2 regions of the Paenibacillus sp. GP183 genome follow, and region 1 is predicted to be linked to the other one. Evidence: a T-box and tRNA genes for the amino acid it is inferred to sense, from the RefSeq annotation. Region 1 holds a T-box; the other holds one or more tRNA genes.

Region 1 (4,847 bases):
TGATAACTATAGCTCAATAAACATCAGGAGAAGGCTGCCGATTGAAATGGATAGGTAGCCTTCTGTGCTATAACGGGCAGTTATGCGTATAAGAATGGCGAGGGAATTTCAATAATCAGGACACCATTTTCCGAATTATGGTAGTATGAATTGAGATGATACTCTCTTTTCAATTAAAACCAAGTGTTTCGGGAGGAATTTTCATGACGAAATATTTTGAAGGTTTAGCTCAGATTAATTTTTACGTTAGGGATATCGAGAAATCAATTAAATGGTATCAAGATGTTCTCGGAATGAGATTGCTCCAGAGATGCGGTGCCCATACTGTTGTTTTAGATTTTGGGCAAGGTAATGACAATTATGACATGGGAAAGAACGCAACAACCCCTGTTCTATGCTTAATTTATAAAGATGGCATGCAGCCCATTAAATTGGAGTCCTGTCATCCTGTATTCCAATTAGCATTGGAATACAAAGATAAACTTTATGATGAACTGAAGAACAAGGGCGTTAAAGTAGAAGAAAACCCTAAAAACAAATCGCACTTTGTCTTCTACGATATAGATGAAAACATGATAGAAGTTTACTTTCCGGGAATTTACGATCAATAAAATAATCATTACCCGTCGGATAAATTAGTGATTAAACATTAAACTAACGAAGTACGATAGCACAACGTTCAGCCTCATTTTCACTGTATGGTTTTCAATCAAAGTTGACATTTTATTGACAATGGTGTAAAAAAGAATTAACTGAATGTCTTAATAAATTCATTGACGAGAAAGAGTACGCTAATCCCTTGTTCCCCAGAGAGTTGGGCATGTGCTGAAAGCCAACGTTCAAGACTTAGCAGAAAATCCTCTCCGAGAAGGAAAGCTGAAGCAATTAAGTAAGCTGACCCGGGATCCAGCCGTTATAAAGGATGCGTATGATGGTACGTAATAAGAGGTGTCGTAAGATCATGTCTTTCATGATCATTACGGAACTAGGGTGGTATCGCGAGATGAAATCTCGTCCCTTATGGGGCGGGATTTTTTTGTGTTTTACAATGTTAGCCGATAAATTAAATTCACTTTGTTTTAAGAAAGGTTGGTATGTATGAGAAAAGTTGATGTGAAAGAGAAAGCGAGAACCCGTGAGCTTCGTGTTCTGGAGCAGTGGATACAAAATGATACATTCCGCAAATCGATTGAAAACCGCGTGGGCAAACCGAACTTTGTCTTTTACGAGGGGCCTCCGACTGCAAATGGAGAGCCTCATATCGGGCACGTACTTGGACGCGTCATTAAAGACTTCATCGGTCGTTACAAAACTATGTCAGGATACCGTGTCATCCGTAAAGCCGGTTGGGATACGCATGGCCTTCCTGTCGAACTAGGCGTGGAGAAAAAGCTAGGTATTTCCGGCAAACAGGAAATCGAAAAATATGGAGTTGCCGAATTCGTAGAAAAGTGCAAAAGCAGTGTTTTCGAATATGAGAAGCAGTGGCGTGAACTGACCGAAGCGATCGCATACTGGACTGACATGGAAAACCCTTATGTTACGCTTACAAACGATTATATCGAGAGTGTATGGCACATTTTATCTGCAATTCATAAAAAAGGTTATCTGTATAAAGGCCACCGGGTAAGCCCTTACTGTCCTGATTGTCAAACAACACTCAGTTCTCACGAAGTTGCCCAAGGCTATGAAGATGTAAAAGATTTGAGTGCCACTGTGAAATTCAGAAGTAAAAACGGAAATGAATATTTCCTTGCTTGGACGACAACACCTTGGACACTGCCTGCAAACGTTGCTTTAGCAGTAAATAAAGATTTGGATTATGTCAAAGTAAATCAGAATGGCAAGGTATACATCGTCGCAAGAAATCTTGTTGAAAAGATCATGAAAGGGGAATACGAGATCTTATCAACGCATAAGGGTTCTGAATTTGTAGGCACTCCATATGAGGCTCCTTTTGGCTATATTAATGTGAATAAAGGGCATATCGTCGTAGACGCGGATTATGTCAGCGACACCAGCGGTACCGGTATCGTCCATATCGCTCCAGCTCATGGAGAAGATGATTATCGCACGGTCAGACAGCACGAAATGGATTTCGTAAATGTCGTGAATATGGCCGGCCGTTACACCGATCAGATCGCAGATTTTGCAGGACGCTTTGTCAAAGATTGCGACATCGATATTGTGAAAAACTTGTCCGAGCGTAACTTGTTGTTCTCCAAAGAACGTTACGAACATAGCTATCCATTTTGCTGGCGCTGCAAATCACCGCTGCTCTATTATGCGACCGAAAGTTGGTTCATCAAAACGACAGCAGTCAAAGAGCAGCTAATCGAGAACAACAGCAGGATCTCCTGGTACCCTTCTCATATCCGCGAAGGTCGGTTCGGCAAGTTTCTAGAAGAACTCGTCGATTGGAATATCAGCCGGAATCGCTTTTGGGGTACTCCACTTAATGTATGGGTATGCCAAGATTGCGCATCGGAATATGCACCGGGCAGCCATAAGGATCTCCGGGAAAAATCGGTTCATCCGATAGACGAAAGCCTTGAGTTGCATAAGCCCTACGTAGATAAAGTGAAGCTTCGCTGTTCTTGCGGCGGTTCCATGGAAAGAACGTCGGAAGTGATTGACGTCTGGTTCGATAGTGGCTCGATGCCGTTTGCCCAGTACCATCAGCCGTTCGAAAATGAAGAGCTATTCCATGAGCAGTACCCTGCTGACATGATCTGCGAAGGGATTGATCAAACGAGAGGCTGGTTCTTCAGTTTGCTGGCTGTCTCCACGCTATATAATGGCAAATCCCCTTACAAAGCTGTCATATCAACCGGGCACGTACTCGATGAGAATGGACAAAAAATGTCCAAGAGTAAAGGTAACGGTATCGACCCTTGGGAAATCATAAATGAATTTGGAACGGATGCATTTCGGTGGGCCTTGTTGTCTGACAGCGCACCTTGGAACAGCAAACGGTTCTCAAAGCAAATCGTAGCCGAAGCTAAATCAAAAGTAATCGATACGATCAATAACACGCATGCTTTTTATGCGTTGTATGCGACGATTGATCAATATAAACCGGAAGAGCATTCAAAGCAGATTTCTGTGAACTTATTGGATCGCTGGATTTTGTCGAGATTGAGCAGCACCTTGCAAAATGTAGAGAAGGGGCTGGAGATCAACGATTTCCTGAACCCAGCAAAGCAAATTGAAACATTCGTCGATGAACTGAGCAACTGGTACATCCGACGTTCTCGCGATCGTTTTTGGGGCAGCGAATTGACCGCGGATAAAATATCGGCATATCAAACGCTGCGTGAAGTTCTGCTGACACTCGCACGAATGATTGCACCGTATGCACCGCTAATAGCTGATGATCTATACGATAATTTAAGAGGAAAAGGAAGTGTACATCTGGCGGACTATCCGAAGATGAACGATACGGCACTCGATGAAACGCTTGAGAACGATATGGAAGCCGTTAGGCAAATCGTCGAATTGGCTCGCAATATTCGTAATGAAACGGGAATCAAGACCCGCCTGCCGCTGTCCGAGGTGCTCATTTCGCTCGACCGCGAATTTAACCTTGGACAATTCGAAGACATCATCAAAGATGAGATCAACGTCAAAGAAATCCGAGTAGTACGAAGTGATATCGGCTTCTTACGCTTCAACTTAAAACTAAACTTAAAGGTAGCAGGAAAAAAGTACGGCAAATTCGTGGGACCGGTGCAAACCCATTTGAAGCAATTGTCCGCTTCAGAAACGAAAATAGTGATCGATAACGGTTTCCTGGATGTTACGATCGAAGGTGAATCACTGCATATCCTGCTCGATGAATTGCTTGTGGAAATACAAGCGAATGTAGGCTTCGCTTCTGCATCGGGTTACCAAATGACAATCGCCTTAAACACAACAATTACCGAAGAATTGGAACAGGAAGGTGTTGTTAGGGAGGTAATACGTGCAATTCAGGATTATCGTAAAAAGCTAGGGTTGCCGATCGAAAAACGTGTCAATCTTGTTCTAGATGTTGATACTCAGTTGAAAACAGCTCTAAAGCGTTTTGATCATCTTTTGCAGGAAAACGTATTATTGTCCCGAGTCAGATACGCGAAAGAACTAGGCATGGAATCAGTTTCGTTTGGGGATAACAATTTCAGTATGCTCATTGAGTAACAATCACTGAACAAACTAATGAGAATTCCTATGAATTTAAACTCTTTAATCCAATATCAGAATAGTCTACCATCGAATAACTTGGTAGCCTATTCTGATATTGGGATGCGATACAATAAAAATTAGCCGCATTCTTAATCAAGCGGATTTACTTACATCGGAAAATAAAGTATTAAACTGGGTGGGGCGTTAAGCTAACGGGCAGAATAGCGTAATTCAATTTGTGGAAAATATGGACAAATTTTGTTTGGGAGTGATACATTTAATATCAACAACTCGTTAGGTGTGATATTGATTGGGAACCATCATAAGAAGAATGATTGTTGACGATATTCCTATGTTACAACAGGTTGCAAAAACCACGTGGAACAAAACATATGAAGGAATTATCCCATCACATATTCAAGAAGCATTCCTTCAAAGGAATTATTCGGAAACAGCGATGAAAAATAGAATGGATAGGTCAGTTGTATTTGTTGCAGACATTGCTGGGAAAATTAAGGGATTTGCGAATTTCTTTCGGTCTAAGGAACATGTCGAAGAAGCAGAACTTGGAGCAATCTATATCCTGCCAGAAAAACAATCACAAGGAATTGGTAGTCAATTATTAAATGCAGGAATTGAAGAATTGAGCGGAATTAAAAGCTTATTCGTTGTAGTGGAAAGAG
Region 2 (4,847 bases), 680 kb from region 1:
ATTGCCGCATGGAATTTTTGAAATCTCGGCTATTTTGATCGCATGTGCTTATGGTCTCAAGCTAGGTACGCTTATGATGAAATTGTGCCTGCATGTCTTAATAAGAAGAGTTGGGGCAACGGCTCGCCCCGAATTCATTCGCATCTTTAAATTGCTCTTGCCGCTCATCACTTTTATTGTAATCCTGTTGTTAATAGCAGCGACCGTGGAGAGCACACTTAGCTATTGGTTAATGAAAGTCTAAAATTTGTGAGTGCTATTATAATATTGGTAAAAATTGAGCATAACAAATCCAAGCCATATTTCTTGCCGACAGCTGAAAGGGGTTGAGGTTGGTTATGCTCGGTTTTTTATTCAATGAACGGGAGTGCAGAGAGCTTGACTATGTGCTTCGTAAAGAACTGGATGAAATGCTCTTTGATCTGAATGACAAAAGGATGGACCAGGAGATCAAAGGGGCAATCGAATCCAGGTACAAGGTGATCTTCCGTATGTATGCGCGGTTAGCGTCACCAAAGGAGATTTTAAAATATGCGAGAAGCCGGAGTTCGCATTGACCGCAGAAATAATTACTTGAAGCTTGACTTCCATTATGTATCTATGTTAATTTAGATTTCGCCCACTTTTTGCAGGTGTGCCGGACGTGTACAGTATAGGCTTTCTGAAGAAGGAAGAATAAAAAATACTTGAAATTGTCCTGGTGAGTGTGTTATATTATAAAAGTCGCCGCTAAACGGGTGATGATGCAATTGAACAGAAATTGCTCTTTGAAAACTGAACAACGAGTGAAGAAGCGATCGGCCTTAGGCCGATCAAAAACGAGGGAAATCTCAGCGATGAGATCAACTCAAAACGAGAGAAATCTCGCCAGTTTTAACTTTTGAGCTGTTTAAGCTTGAGAATAAAAGCCGCATGGACTTATGGTTCGTGTGCAACTTTATTGGAGAGTTTGATCCTGGCTCAGGACGAACGCTGGCGGCGTGCCTAATACATGCAAGTCGAGCGGATTTATTCCTTCGGGGATGAGTCAGCGGCGGACGGGTGAGTAACACGTAGGCAACCTGCCTGAAGGATCGGGATAACTATCGGAAACGATAGCTAAGACCGAATAATTGGCACTTTCGCATGAAGGTGCCATGAAACACGGAGCAATCTGTGGCCTTTGGATGGGCCTGCGGCGCATTAGCTAGTAGGTGAGGTAACGGCTCACCTAGGCGACGATGCGTAGCCGACCTGAGAGGGTGAACGGCCACACTGGGACTGAGACACGGCCCAGACTCCTACGGGAGGCAGCAGTAGGGAATCTTCCGCAATGGACGCAAGTCTGACGGAGCAACGCCGCGTGAGTGATGAAGGTTTTCGGATCGTAAAGCTCTGTTGCCCTAGACGAACGAGTCAGAGAGTAACTGCTCTGGCTGTGACGGTATAGGAGAAGAAAGCCCCGGCTAACTACGTGCCAGCAGCCGCGGTAATACGTAGGGGGCAAGCGTTGTCCGGAATTATTGGGCGTAAAGCGCGCGCAGGCGGTTCAGTAAGTTGGATGTTTAAAGCCGGGGCTCAACCCCGGTGCGCATCCAAAACTGGTGGACTTGAGTGTAGGAGAGGAAAGTGGAATTCCACGTGTAGCGGTGAAATGCGTAGAGATGTGGAGGAACACCAGTGGCGAAGGCGACTTTCTGGCCTATAACTGACGCTGAGGCGCGAAAGCGTGGGGAGCAAACAGGATTAGATACCCTGGTAGTCCACGCCGTAAACGATGAGTGCTAGGTGTTAGGGGTTTCGATGCCCTTGGTGCCGAAGTTAACACAGTAAGCACTCCGCCTGGGGAGTACGCTCGCAAGAGTGAAACTCAAAGGAATTGACGGGGACCCGCACAAGCAGTGGAGTATGTGGTTTAATTCGAAGCAACGCGAAGAACCTTACCAGGTCTTGACATCCCCCTGAATAGTTTAGAGATAAGCTAGGCCTTCGGGACAGGGGAGACAGGTGGTGCATGGTTGTCGTCAGCTCGTGTCGTGAGATGTTGGGTTAAGTCCCGCAACGAGCGCAACCCTTGATGTTAGTTGCCAGCGAGTAAGGTCGGGCACTCTAACGTGACTGCCGGTGACAAACCGGAGGAAGGTGGGGATGACGTCAAATCATCATGCCCCTTATGACCTGGGCTACACACGTACTACAATGGCCGGTACAACGGGAAGCGAAAGAGCGATCTGGAGCGAATCTTTAGAAGCCGGTCTCAGTTCGGATTGCAGGCTGCAACTCGCCTGCATGAAGTCGGAATTGCTAGTAATCGCGGATCAGCATGCCGCGGTGAATACGTTCCCGGGTCTTGTACACACCGCCCGTCACACCACGAGAGTTTACAACACCCGAAGTCGGTGGGGTAACCCGCAAGGGAGCCAGCCGCCGAAGGTGGGGTAGATGATTGGGGTGAAGTCGTAACAAGGTAGCCGTATCGGAAGGTGCGGCTGGATCACCTCCTTTCTATGGAGACTTGAGCGCTGCGATGCGCTCAGTCAAGAAGGCTTAGCCTTCACAAACTTCTTCTTCACTCGTTGTCAGTTTTGAGAGGGTAATGCCTTTCTCGTAGCTGTGGTGAGAACCACCAGGCTGCACTCGTTTGGTGACGATGGCGGAGGGGAACCACGCGTTCCCATCTCGAACACGACCGTTAAGCCCTCCAGCGTCGATGGTACTTGAACCGCAGGGTTCTGGAAGAGTAGAACGTTGCCAAGCGAACCCCACAAGCGGATGCTTTCGAAGGGCTTCTTCGAAAGCACGCAGGTGGGTTTTTATTTTGAAGAAGGAAGCGATGCTTCCGAAGTAAGTTTTGCTAGCGCAAAACTCAGCAACGCTTACGAAGTCACATTTGCTCCGCAAATGTCAGTAACGCTTACGAAGTTAGCAATTCTACGAGTTGCTCTTAGGGCCCTTAGCTCAGCTGGTTAGAGCGCACCCCTGATAAGGGTGAGGTCGGTGGTTCGAGTCCACTAGGGCCCACCATAACATCCCTGCAAAAAGGGAACATCCCATGGGGCCATAGCTCAGCTGGGAGAGCGCCTGCCTTGCAAGCAGGAGGTCAGCGGTTCGATCCCGCTTGGCTCCACCAAAATGCCCTTTTAAGGTCGAATTTCCAAGAAATATCGACTTGAAAAGAGCCTGCAAGATGTGATAAGATGTTTGTTGCCGCTGATCAGGCGGTGAATCAACAAGCAACAATTGTTCCTTGAAAACTAGATAGCGAAACGAACAAAAAGCGTGAAACTTAGAGCGTGACAACCTAACGGTTGCACGTAAATCCTTTAAGCATCATTTGTGTCACAACAAATGAATGTTTCTAGAATAAACCGTATGACATCTAACGATGGCAGACAACCTGACGATCGAACGATCGCAGCATGGTTAAGCTAGAAAGAGCACACGGAGGATGCCTAGGCACTAGGAGCCGAAGAAGGACGTGGCGAACGACGAAATGCCTCGGGGAGCCGTAAGCAGGCTTTGATCCGGGGATGTCCGAATGGGGGAACCCGGCTGCGGTAATGCGCAGTTACCACTATCTGAATTCATAGGATAGTTGGAGGCATACCCAGGGAACTGAAACATCTAAGTACCTGGAGGAACAGAAAACAAAAGTGATTCCGTCAGTAGCGGCGAGCGAACGCGGAGAAGCCCAAACCAGGGAGCTTGCTCCCTGGGGTTGTAGGACGTCAACATGGGGTTAGCTTGGTAGGTGAAGAGGTCTGGAAAGGCCCGGCAAAGAAGGTAAAAGCCCTGTAGCCCAAACCAAGCGAAACCCCTAGACGGATCCTGAGTACGGCGGGACACGTGAAACCCCGTCGGAATCCGGCAGGACCATCTGCCAAGGCTAAATACTCCCTAGTGACCGATAGTGAAGCAGTACCGTGAGGGAAAGGTGAAAAGCACCGCGGAAGCGGAGTGAAAAAGAACCTGAAACCGTGTGCTTACAAAAAGTCAGAGCACTTTCTATGTGTGATGGCGTGCCTTTTGTAGAATGAACCGGCGAGTTACGTTTGCATGCGAGGTTAAGTTGAAAAGACGGAGCCGCAGCGAAAGCGAGTCTGAATAGGGCGCATATAGTATGCAGGCGTAGACCCGAAACCGTGTGATCTACCCCTGTCCAGGGTGAAGGTGAGGTAACACTCACTGGAGGCCCGAACCCACGAATGTTGAAAAATTCGGGGATGAGGTGGGGGTAGCGGAGAAATTCCAATCGAACTCGGAGATAGCTGGTTCTCCCCGAAATAGCTTTAGGGCTAGCCTCGGAAAACGAGTTGTGGAGGTAAAGCACTGATTGGGTGCGGGGCCCGCCAAGGGTTACCAAGTCCAGTCAAACTCTGAATGCCACAAACTTAGATCCGGGAGTCAGACAGTGAGTGCTAAGATCCATTGTCAAGAGGGAAACAGCCCAGACCATCAGCTAAGGTCCCTAAGTACGTGTTAAGTGGGAAAGGATGTGGAGTTGCCCAGACAACCAGGATGTTGGCTTAGAAGCAGCCACCATTGAAAGAGTGCGTAATAGCTCACTGGTCGAGTGACTCTGCGCCGAAAATGTAACGGGGCTAAACACGCCACCGAAGCTATGGCTCGAACATTAATGTTCTTGGGTAGGGGAGCGTTGAATACGGGTAGAAGTGTGACCGAGAGGACATGTGGACTGTATTCAAGTGAGAATGCCGGTATAAGTAACGAAAAGATCAGTGAGAATCTGATCCGCCGAAAGCCTAAGGTTTCCCGAGGAAGGCTCGTCCGCTCAGGGTAAGTCGGGACCTAAGGCGAGGCCGAAAGGCGTAGTCGATGGACAACAGGTGGAAATTCCTGTACCACCG

The links. The T-box of region 1 lies ahead of ileS (isoleucine--tRNA ligase). A T-box ahead of a tRNA ligase gene usually reads a tRNA of that ligase, here a tRNA-Ile.
Region 2: it encodes a tRNA-Ile, which carries the amino acid that the T-box ahead of ileS (isoleucine--tRNA ligase) is inferred to sense. The anticodon was not compared.

What each region holds. Positions count from the first base shown of each region.
Region 1 is NZ_FNSW01000001.1:3,886,144-3,890,990, forward strand. It holds gene BLV33_RS19180 (VOC family protein) at 204-611, shown strand; T-box leader at 765-1,022, shown strand; gene ileS (isoleucine--tRNA ligase) at 1,099-4,179, shown strand; gene BLV33_RS19190 (GNAT family N-acetyltransferase) at 4,475-4,847, shown strand, end outside.
Region 2 is NZ_FNSW01000001.1:3,210,248-3,215,094, reverse strand. It holds gene BLV33_RS15785 (stage II sporulation protein M) at 1-244, shown strand, start outside; gene BLV33_RS15780 (hypothetical protein) at 339-557, shown strand; rRNA gene BLV33_RS15775 (16S ribosomal RNA) at 938-2,484, shown strand; rRNA gene rrf (5S ribosomal RNA) at 2,620-2,736, shown strand; tRNA gene BLV33_RS15765 (tRNA-Ile) at 2,927-3,003, shown strand; tRNA gene BLV33_RS15760 (tRNA-Ala) at 3,034-3,109, shown strand; rRNA gene BLV33_RS15755 (23S ribosomal RNA) at 3,401-4,847, shown strand, end outside.